DNA from 2 places in the Paraburkholderia caffeinilytica genome. Region 2 is predicted to be linked to the other one. Evidence: predicted binding sites of a transcription regulator. Region 2 holds the regulator's gene; the other holds the start of a gene.

Region 1 (5,508 bases), 1.7 Mb from region 2:
AAGGGCGATCCGAACGCGGTGTTCGCCGGCAGCGTGCCGTATCTGAAGCTGGCCGGCGTCGTCCTGGGCGGCTGGCAGATGGCGCGTGCGTTGCTCGTGGCGGCCGAGAAGCGCGCTGAGGATCCCTCGTTCTACGGCGCGAAGATCGCGACCGCACAGTTCTATGCGGAGCATGTGCTGCCGCTGGCTTCGGCGTTCGAAGCGTCGATTGTCAGCGCGAAGGGTGGCGAGAGCGTGCTGGCGTTGTCGGAAGATCAGTTCTGATGTCGTGCTTCTTTCGAGCCATGTAGCGAAAGCTCGTGCGTAAACGACAAACGGCGCCCTGTGAGGCGCCGTTTGTCTTTGTCAGGCCGGTCTGTCCGTGATGATGCGGTGACGAACCGGCGCAACCGCTCGCGAAGCGTTGAAACGTTAGATCTTACGCATCAGCACGTTAAGCATATGCCGGACGATGCGCACCGCCGACCTCGCCGAGATAGCGATGCACCGACAGATCATCCGCCTTGATTGCCGGCTGCTTGCCCGACATGACGTCGGCCAGCAGTTGACCCGAGCCGCACGACATCGTCCAGCCTAGCGTGCCGTGGCCCGTGTTCAGGAACAGGTTCGGCACGGGGGTGCGGCCGACGATCGGCGTGCCGTCCGGCGTCATCGGGCGCAGGCCGGTCCAGAACGTGGCCTTCGACGTATCGCCGCCGCCAGGGAACAGATCGTTCACGCACAGTTCCAGCGTTTCGCGGCGCGCCTCACGCAACGACTTGTCGAAGCCGACGATCTCGGCCATGCCGCCGACGCGAATCCGGTTGTCGAAGCGCGTGATCGCGATCTTGTAGGTCTCGTCGAGCACGGTGGAAATCGGCGCAGCCGCTTCGTTGACGATCGGCGCGGTGATCGAATAACCCTTGAGCGGGTAGACCGGAATCTTCACGAGACCGGACAGGAATTTCGTCGAGTAGGAACCGAGCGCGACGACAAACGAATCCGCGCGCACCAGTTCATCGCCGCATTGGACGCCGGCAATACGGTCGCCGGCCATGGCGAGTGCGTCGATCGGCGTGTTGTAGCGGAACTTGACGCCCAGTTGCTCGGCCAGCGCGGCAAGATGCGTGGTGAACATCTGGCAGTCGCCGGTTTCGTCGCCCGGCAGGCGCAGACCGCCCGTCAGCTTGTGCGAGACGGCGGCGAGCGCCGGTTCGGCTTGCGCGAGTTCGGCCGGCGACAGCAGTTCATACGGCACGTTGGCTTCTCGCAGCACGGCGATGTCTTTTGCGGCGCCGTCGAACTGCTGTTGCGTGCGGAATACCTGCAGCGTGCCGCCGGTGCGGCCTTCGTACTGGATGCCGGTTTCGGCGCGCAGCGCTTGCAAACAGTCGCGGCTGTATTCGGCGAGGCGAACCATGCGGCCCTTGTTCACCGCATAACGCGACGACGTGCAGTTCTGCAGCATCTGCCACATCCATTGCAGCTGGAATTGCGTGCCGTCGAGGCGGATCGCCAGCGGCGCATGCTTCTGGAACATCCATTTGACAGCCTTCAGCGGCACGCCCGGCGCGGCCCACGGCGACGCGTAGCCCGGCGAGATCTGGCCGGCATTGGCAAAGCTGGTTTCGAGCGCCGGGCCGGCCTCGCGATCGATGACGGTCACTTCATGACCGGCGCGCGCCAGGTAATAAGCACTTGTCACTCCGACAACGCCACTGCCCAAGACGACGACTCGCATAGCTGCTCCAGGATATCCAGTAAGAGGTCTGAGGGCGGTGCGCTCGTGGATTCGTTTGAATTCGTTCGATTAACGAGGTGTAACGCAGATCGCCCAGTGATAACCGCTATACTATTAACAGTCAGGTAGGTTTTGTTATTGTATTTTCAAGATTTTCAGCAAAAAGACCATGCGAACACAGCGCCAACCGATCCGGGCCCTCGACAAACTCGATCACAAGATCCTGCGGCTCCTGCAGCAGGACGGCCGGATGGCGATGAAAGACCTCGCCGAACAGGTCGGGCTGTCGGTCACGCCGTGCATCGAGCGCGTCAAGCGGATGGAGCGCGACGGCGTGATCACCGGCTACCACGCGAGGGTGAACCCGGCTGAGCTGGGCGCGGCGCTGCTGGTATTTGTCGAGATCACGCTCGATCACAAAAGCGGCAACATGTTCGACCAGTTCCGCCGCGAGGTGCAGAAGATCCCCGAGGTGCTGGAATGCCATCTCGTTTCGGGCGACTTCGACTATCTGATCAAGGCGCGCATCGGTGAAATGGCCGACTACCGCAAGCTGCTAGGGGATATCCTGCTGCAATTGCCCGGCGCGGTGCAGTCGAAGAGCTACGTGGTGATGGAAGAGATCAAGGAAACGCTGACGATTGCGGTTGGCGATTAGCTCGCACGGGGGCTGAATAATACAAATAGTCGGGCTCGACAAACGGCGTAAACACTGTATATTTATACAGGTGTTTTGCGCCGTTTTGCTTTCTTGCGTGTTCCAGCCGTGACCGATTCCGACCCCCACTCCGCCAACGAATTTCCGATTGCTCCGCCCACGCCTCGCAAGGGGCGTGGCGCGGTGACGAACCTGCAAGGCCGTTACGAAGTCGATCAGCGCGAGGTGGTGGACGACGGCTGGCTTTCGTCATTAGAGGAGGACGGCGAGCCCAAGGTCTTGCGCACGCAGGTTTTCGAAGAGCGTGCCAAAACCATTCTCACGCGCAACGCGTCGCCGGATATTCCGTTCGGCGTGTCGCTGAATCCTTATCGGGGTTGCGAACATGGCTGCATCTACTGCTTCGCGCGGCCCACGCATAGTTATCTTGGGCTGTCGCCGGGCCTCGACTTCGAAAGCCGCATCTACGCGAAGGTCAACGCGCCGGAGTTGCTCGGGCGCGAGTTGTCAAAGAAGTCCTATGTGCCGGAGCCGATCGCGCTCGGCGTCAATACAGACGCCTGGCAGCCCGTCGAGCGGGATTTGCGCCTCACGCGGCGGGTGATCGAAGTGCTCAGCGAGCGCGGCCATCCGTTCGCGGCGATCACCAAATCGTCGCTCATCGAGCGGGATATTGATTTGCTTGCGCCCATGGCGGCGCGCGGGCAGTTCATGGCGGCTATCACGATCACCACGCTGGATGCGGATATCGCACGCACGCTCGAGCCGCGTGCGGCCACGCCGTCGCGCCGGTTGCGCACCATCCGTACGTTGAGCGAGGCGGGCATACCTGTTGGCGTCAGCATCGCGCCGGTGATTCCGTTCGTCACCGAGCCGGACATGGAGCGCGTGCTGGAAGCCTGTGCCGAAGCCGGCGCGAGCAATGCGAGCTACATCGTGCTGCGCTTGCCATGGGAAGTCGCGCCGCTATTCAAGGATTGGCTCGCGGCGCATTTTCCTGATCGGGCCGACCGGGTGATGAGCCGCGTGCGCGATATGCGGGGCGGAAAGGACTACGACTCGTCCTTCTCCACCCGAATGAAGGGAGAAGGCCTATGGGCGGACTTGCTGAAGCAGCGCTTCCATAAGGCCGTGCGCCGGCTCGGGCTAAACCGGCGTGATCGCGGCATTCTGGATATGTCGCACTTTCGCCGGATCGAGCCGGCGCCGGCTGAACCGTTGCTACGCGACAATCCGCAATTGAGGCTTTTTTAGCGCGGTGCGCGGCAGGTCATTGCGACAGCGCTTTGGCGGCCTGCACCTGGCTTTCGAAGTAAGTCTGGAACGAGATCGCGAGGCCCGTCATCAGCAGGAACGCGCCGATCAACAGCGAAAAGATCACGATGAAAATGACAGTCCAGCCAGAGCGGCTTTTGCGCTGGGTTTGTGCGTTGAACTGCGCGTCCCATTTGTCGTCCAGGCGCAGGCCGTAGACGATCGCTGCCAGAAAGGCGGAGAGCAGCGAAACAGCGCCGAAAAACGCGAGCACCCAGCCGAGCATCGAGGCCCGCTCGCTTGCCACCACCAGCATGGCGCCCGGAATCCCGATCAGCGTGCCGAGCAGATGGGCCCAGCCGTAAATGTCGCGCATGCCGTACAGATAGAAGCGGTGGGCACCGAGGCTGCCGAAGAAGAATGCCAGCGCAGCGGTAATCGTCTTGGATCTGAAATACGAGGAAGCCGGAGCAAGGGTGGACATGTAGGCGAGAGGAGAGTGACAGGCGGTCGAAAGGAGCGGGCGCCGGTGGGCGTGGGCCGACGCGCATTCTACGCCACGCCGCGCGGTGCCGGTCACGTAGTGTGAGAGCGCATGGAGGCCGCGGTTGCGTGTGTTCGCCGTGGATTCGCCGCGGGCGGGCAACGTCGGGGGCCTGAGCGATTCTGTATGCGTTGCCGGGTGTCACGTCTGTGTGGGCATCGTTGTGCGGGTGGCCGCCGGTGCCGCAGGTTTGGCTGCGCGGGCGGTCTGTGCGCGTTATTGCGCTGCGGTTTGGCCTAGGGCGCGGAATAAGTTACGCGATAGACGGCGCCGGCGTAGTCGTCGCTGATTAGCAGGGAGCCGTCTGGCATCGGCTGCACATCGGCTGGGCGGCCCCATACGGATTCACCCGGCTGGAGCCAGCCTTCGGCAAAGACTTCCTGGCGCGCGTTGCTGCCGTCCGGGTTGGTGATCACTCGCACGACGCGGTAACCGACCTTCTTGCTGCGATTCCACGAGCCGTGTTCAGCGATGAAAATATTGTCGCGATAAGCCGCCGGAAACATTGAGCCGCTGTAAAAGCGCATGCCGAGCGAGGCGACGTGCGCGCCGAGTTTGACAGCCGGCGGCGTGAAGGTGTTGCATGGATGGTCTTTGCCGAATTCGGGGTCGGGCGTGTCGCCGCCATGGCAGTACGGAAAACCGAAATCCATGCCGATGCGTGGCGCACGGTTGAGCTTGTCGTCCGGTACGTCGTCGCCCATCAGGTCGCGGCCGTTGTCGGTGAACCACAACTCATGCGTCACCGGGTGCCACGCGAAGCCGACGGAGTTGCGAACGCCACGCGCCACGACTTCATAATGGCTGCCGTCCGGGTCCATGCGGCCGATCAACCCAAAGCGGGCGCGGTCTTTCAGGCAGACGTTGCAGGGCGCGCCTTGCGGCACGTAAAACTTGCCATCCGGCCCGAAAGCGATGAATTTCCAGCCATGATGAGTTTCTGCCGGCAATGTGTCGGTGACCACGACCGGCTTGGGCGGGTCGTTCAGATGGGCGTCGATCGCGTCCAGGCGTAGAATTTTCGACACTGCGGACACGTACAGCGCGCCATCCCGCCACGCCACGCCAGCCGGCGTTTCCAATCCGGAGGCGATCACGTGGCGAGCCGTCACGCGCCCACTTTGCAATTCGAGCGCGTAGACGTGGCCGTCAAGGCTGCCTATATAAAGAATGCCCTTTGGCGAGAGCGCCATCCCCCGGGCGCTCGGTACGGCGTCCGACAGGACCTCGATGTGGAAGCCGGGCGGCAGTGCGATGCGCTCGACCGGCAGCGCGGCCAGCACCGGCAGGGCCGTGGCGACGAGTAGCATCGCAGCGCCCGCTCGCAGGCCT
Region 2 (5,508 bases):
GACATCATCACGCTCGATGCCACCGTGCCCGCAGCGAGAAACGCGATATACGACACGCCGTCGACGTGCCCGACCATCAGCCCAAGCCCGAAACCCAGGCCGAACAGATAGATCATCGGATCGGCAAGATTGCCGAACATCGAAGCGATCGCGAGCTTTCGCCACACCAGATAGTTGCGGCGCCACACCGCAATCCAGTTCACGGCGTTGGCAGGGAAAGCGGCGAAGGTTTCCTGCTTCGGCGGTGCCTCGCCGTGGGGTTCGTAAGTGCGTGCGTCCATTGCGTGTCTGTTGCCGTGTCGTTATAGCGGTAGAAGGTTGTGAGCAGAGCGGCTGTCGATTCGCGTCAATCCTGCATCTCGCGCCCGGTCAGACGCAGGAACACGTCTTCCAGATTCGCCGGGCGATGCAGATAGCGCAGATCGGCGCGTTGCTTGAGCCGGGCATGCACGGGCTGTGCGTCGTTCACATAGCAGAAGAGCGTCTCGCCGCTGATCTCGGTACGCTCGACAAGCGGCGCCAATTCATCGCGCAACGCGACCGGATCGGGCCCGAAGATTTCGATCACGTCGCAACCGATCTCGGATGAGATCAATGCACGCGGTGCGCCTTCGGCGATCTTGCGTCCTTCCTCGATCACGCAGAGGCGGTGACACAGCCGTTCGGCTTCTTCCATGAAGTGCGTGGTGAGCAGGATTGTCTTGCCGCGTGCAAGTAGCGAGCGCAACCGCTCCCAGATCAGGTGGCGCGCTTGCGGATCGAGGCCGGTGGTCGGCTCGTCCATGATCAGCACGTCGGGGTCGTTGACGAGCGCGCGAGCCAGCGTCAGGCGTCGCTTCATGCCGCCCGACAGTTCGCTCACACGCGCATCCGCCTTGCTCTCGAGGCGCGCGAATTCGAGCAGCGACGGCACCATTGCGCGGCATTGAGCGGCGCTCAGGCCGAAGTAGCGGCCGAACACCAGCAGGTTTTCGCGGACGGTGAAATCGGGATCGAGATTGTCGAATTGCGGCACGACGCCGACACGCGCCCGTGCCACGCGCGCGCGGCCGGGAATCGGCTCGCCGCACAGGCGGATCGCGCCGGCATCCGGTGCGGCGATGCCGAGCAGCATGCGCAACGTCGTGGTCTTGCCGGCGCCGTTCGGGCCGAGCAGGCCGAAACACTCGCCAGCGTTTACATGAAACGACAGTCCGTCGACGACCGTTTTCTCGCCGTAGCTCTTTTTAACCTGGTGGAATTCAATGGCGGCTTCAGACATGAATCGATCGAGGCTCCGGGAAAAGACGTAAATGGCCGGTAAGGCCGCTCATTCTATGGCATTGGCAGCGAGGTGTTGATCGCCGCCGACCATGCCGGCCGGCGTTTCTTGCGTTGCGGCAAAGGTCCGGGGGCGACCCCAATCCGGCCGAAACCCGCCACGAATCCAGCACGCACCGGTTTAGGGCGCACTTAGCGTTTTCCATCCCTTGCAACCTGAATTGCGGCGCACCATGATTCATTCAGACCGCGTTCCTCGCGGAATGGGAGAAAAATCATGGCGAGCTACCAAAAAATCCTGCTGTGCTACGACGGCTCGCGCGAAGGCCGCAAAGCGTTACGTTGCGGCGCCGACCTGGCGTTGGACCTGAAGGCGGAAACACACTTGTTGTCCGTGGTTGACATGCGCTCGAGCATCGCGCAAAGCGCAGGCCTGCTGACCGATGTGGCCTGCGGCAGTTTCGAGAAAACAGCCCGCGACATCCTGCAGGAAGGGGTGGACTGGCTCACCGAACGCGGCGTGACCGCACAAGGGCATTTTGCGTTTGGCCATCCGATCGACGAGATCGCCAATCTCGCCAGCGAATTGCATGTCGACCTCGTGGTGGTCGGCCACCGTTGCCGCACCGGTCTGTCACGATGGTGGATGGGCGCGGGGAATACACAACTGCTCGACCGGGTCTCGTGCAGCATTCTGGTGGCGTGCTCCTCTGCGCAGGAGCAGCAAGCGGCGGCGGCTTGACGCACGGCGAGAGGAGGGCGCGGGCTGGGCTGAATAAGCCGAACTGAATCGGCTGAACTGAATCAGCTGAATGTGGCACGCGACCGAACGGTCGCGCGTTCACGGCGATCGTTCGGCCAAACTATGATTCGCACCTACGCCCCCGTCGATTGCGCCTGCCGGGCGATCACTTGTTCAAATCGACCGCGGCCAGTTTCCACGTGAACAAACCTTCGCGCCGCAAGATCGCCGAGTAGCGCGCGTCGCCAGCGCCATGCTGGTAGTTGACGACGAACTCGTTGAGGCCGCGGTAGCCCGCCGTGGTTTGCGGCGGCTGCGGTGGCGCGGCGCTGTTCCCCTTGTTAGCTGCGCCGTTGGCAGTATTGCCGGGAACAGGGGGTGTCGGTTCTTGTGCAGGCGCCGTTGTGGCCGGCGGATTGCCGGCGCCCGCTGGAACAGGTGGTCGTTCTCCCGGGTTGCCGCGCGGCGGCATGCCGTTCAGCAATGCCGCGACGCCGTCGGGTGTCGCATAAGCGTCGACCAGGGGGCCGATCAACGCCACACCGATCATCGCGCCAATCGCCGCGAACGGATTGCCGGTGCCCTGGGTGTCGAGCCGGCGTGTCAACAGGCCGGTGACCTGCTGCTTCAGGCTCTCGCGCAATGCGGGAAAGTCGACGTATTCATTGACGGTTTGCGCATCGCGCGCATCCGCCGCGCGTTTGAGGTTATTCAGCGCCATGTAAGGCGACGCGTAACCGAACCCCAACGCGACGATCACCGCAATCACAATCAAGGTGACGATCAGTGGCCGGGTGGCGTTGCGCCTCGTACGTGTTGAAACTGCCATCGAGTGGGGCTCTCCATCAGAGGGGATCTAACGTGGACCGCTGTCACGCGAAAACGATCCCACGCGATGCGATATTCGAGAAGGCGCGAGCGAGTGAAACACGACTGAAACACTTTACGCCCGGCGTCGCACAGCCGCACAGCCGCAGTGGAATGCCGCGCACGGGCGAGGACAGTTTATGACTCGAACACCGCGCCGTGCACGTTGGCTTCATCTGCGATGCAACGGTCGATCATGCGGCACACGGCGTCTACCGTGCCCACCATGATCAGCCGCGACGGACCGTGATATACGCGCACCGGCGCGCGACGCGCGGGTTCAGCCGTATTCAGCCCGGAATTCAACGATACGCGAGCAAAAGCCGGCAGCGAGGACGGCAGGCTCGATACGCCGGCGGGCGCGTCGAACAGTGACGGAGTAACGGCGGAGGACGCCTCGATCAGTGAGCAAGGCACCAGCTTGCGCAGATGACGCAGACGACCGAACTGGCGAAAAGGCAGCAGGCGGGCAAGGCGTTCCATGAGTCTCTCCAGGCGATTCAACGTTGGGGCAGCTTTGGGTTGGCTGGCGAGCCAGAAGCGAGCAGGGGTTAGAACTCGCCAGGGCGGATCAGCCCGACGGCGATACCCTCGAGCGCAAATTCCGCGCTGCCGGTTTCAACGAAGATGTTCTCGTAATCGGGGTTCTCGGCGATCAGCTCGATACCGTTCGGCCGCCGCTTCAAGCGCTTGACCGTCACGTCGTCGCCGAGGCGCGCGATGATGATCTGGCCGTCTTTGGCCTCGCTTCTCTTCTGCACCGCGAGCAGGTCGCCGTCGAAGATGCCCGCGTCGCGCATGGACAGCCCGCGTACCTTCAGCAGGTAGTCCGGCTTGCTCGAGAACAGCGCCGGGTCGCACGCGTAGTGCTGCGAGATATGTTCCTGCGCGAGGATCGGGCTACCCGCGGCAACCCGGCCGATCAGCGGCAACGACAGTTGCATGATGCTGGCGTGCGGCAGCGTGAACTGGTACGGCGAATCTTCCGCCCCGCCCAGCAGGCGAATGCCGCGCGATGCGCCGGCCGCGAGTTCGATCACGCCCTTGCGAGCCAGCGCCCGCAAATGCTCTTCTGCCGAGTTGGCCGAGCTGAACCCCAGTTCGGCGGCGATCTCCGCGCGGGTAGGCGGAAAGCCGGTGCGTTCGATGGCCCGGCGGATCAGATCGAAAACCTGCTGCTGTCGTGCGGTGAGTTTGGTCATAGCGCCACTGTATGTATGAACAGGTGACTGTATTTTTATACAGTATTCCGCGCAATTCAAGCTTTACTTTAAGTTCGTGACTTTGGGTGGCGCTCCAGCGTCGTCCAAGGACGCCATAACACCCGTTTTCGTGCCGCAACGCCTTATCCGGCCGTCATTACCACTTTTGCGTATTAAAAAATGAAGAAACATTATTTTTAATGATGAAAGCTCTTCGATAGACTGCCCTTCGAGTTGGCGCTCATGTGCACGTGACCGCGACGCAAGACAACACCACACGCTGTTTCAGCGGACCACAACGCGGAGAAAGTTGGCATGAATCACCAAGGCACGGGGCTGGCTGGCAGGACCAGAAAACTTATCGCGGCGCTCGCATTCGGCGCAGCCGGCACGATCGCCGCGGTTGGCGTCACGGCGCAGGCACATGCAGCCGACGCCACGTTGCTGAACGTGTCGTACGACCCGACACGCGAGCTTTACCAGGACGTCAACCAGGCATTCGGCAAGGAATGGAAGGCGAAAACGGGCGAGACGATCACCTTCAAGCAGTCGCACGGCGGCTCGGGTGCGCAAGCACGCTCGGTGCTGGACGGTTTGCAGGCGGACGTGGTGACGCTGGCTCTTGCCTACGACATCGACGCGCTGGCTAACAAGGGTCTGCTCGACAAGGGCTGGCAAAAGCGTTTGCCGGACAACGCCTCGCCGTACACGTCGACGATCGTGTTTCTGGTGCGCAAGGGCAACCCGAAGCACATCAAGGATTGGGACGATCTGATCAAGCCGGGTGTGTCGATCGTCACGCCGAATCCGAAGACCTCGGGCGGCGCGCGCTGGAACTACCTGGCCGCTTGGGCCTATGCGGAACATCAGCCGGGCGGCAACGACCAGAAGGCCAAGGAATTTGTCGGCAAGCTTTATAAGAATGCCGGCGTGCTGGATTCGGGCGCACGTGGCGCGACCACCAGCTTCGTGCAACGCGGTATCGGCGATGTGCTGATTGCGTGGGAAAACGAAGCGTTCCTCTCGCTGAAGGAATTCGGACCGGAAAAATTTGAAATCGTCGTGCCGTCGGTGAGCATTCTGGCCGAGCCGCCGGTTGCTGTGGTGGACAAGGTGGTCGACAAGCACGGCACGCGCAAGCTGGCCGAAGCCTATCTGAACTTCCTGTACAGCGAGGAAGGCCAGGAAATCGCCGCGAAGAATTTCTATCGGCCGCGTTCGAACAAGGTGCCGACCGAGCTGATTTCGAAGTTTCCGAAGCTGAAGCTGTACACGGTAGACGATTCGTTCGGCGGCTGGGCGAACGCGCAGAAGACGCACTTTGCCGACGGCGGCGTGTTCGATTCGATCTACTCGCCACAGTAACGGGCACTCAGTCGAACGAGATGCGCGCCTGGACGCCGCGGTCGGCACCGCAGTTGAAGGTCGCGGTTGAAC

Evidence for each region. The regulator LexA, encoded in region 2, represses DNA repair genes until DNA is damaged. The targets are predictions, from matches to a motif close to ACTGTATNNNNATACAGT.
Region 1: DSC91_RS20980 (PA0069 family radical SAM protein) is a predicted target of LexA. The motif match lies at 2,432-2,449, and genes of this name have one in related genera.

What each region holds. Positions count from the first base shown of each region.
Region 1 covers NZ_CP031467.1:1,114,348-1,119,855, reverse strand. The annotation lists gene DSC91_RS20995 (acyl-CoA dehydrogenase) at 1-264, shown strand, start outside; gene DSC91_RS20990 (D-amino acid dehydrogenase) at 434-1,720, opposite strand; gene DSC91_RS20985 (Lrp/AsnC ligand binding domain-containing protein) at 1,890-2,378, shown strand; gene DSC91_RS20980 (PA0069 family radical SAM protein) at 2,487-3,632, shown strand; gene DSC91_RS20975 (NINE protein) at 3,649-4,116, opposite strand; gene DSC91_RS20970 (PQQ-dependent sugar dehydrogenase) at 4,413-5,508, opposite strand, start outside.
Region 2 covers NZ_CP031467.1:3,899,706-3,905,213, forward strand. The annotation lists gene DSC91_RS33695 (ABC transporter permease) at 1-281, opposite strand, end outside; gene nodI (nodulation factor ABC transporter ATP-binding protein NodI) at 347-1,261, opposite strand; gene DSC91_RS33705 (universal stress protein) at 1,538-2,002, shown strand; gene DSC91_RS33710 (DUF2939 domain-containing protein) at 2,169-2,831, opposite strand; gene DSC91_RS33715 (hypothetical protein) at 3,008-3,352, opposite strand; gene lexA (transcriptional repressor LexA) at 3,421-4,071, opposite strand; gene DSC91_RS33725 (sulfate ABC transporter substrate-binding protein) at 4,387-5,436, shown strand.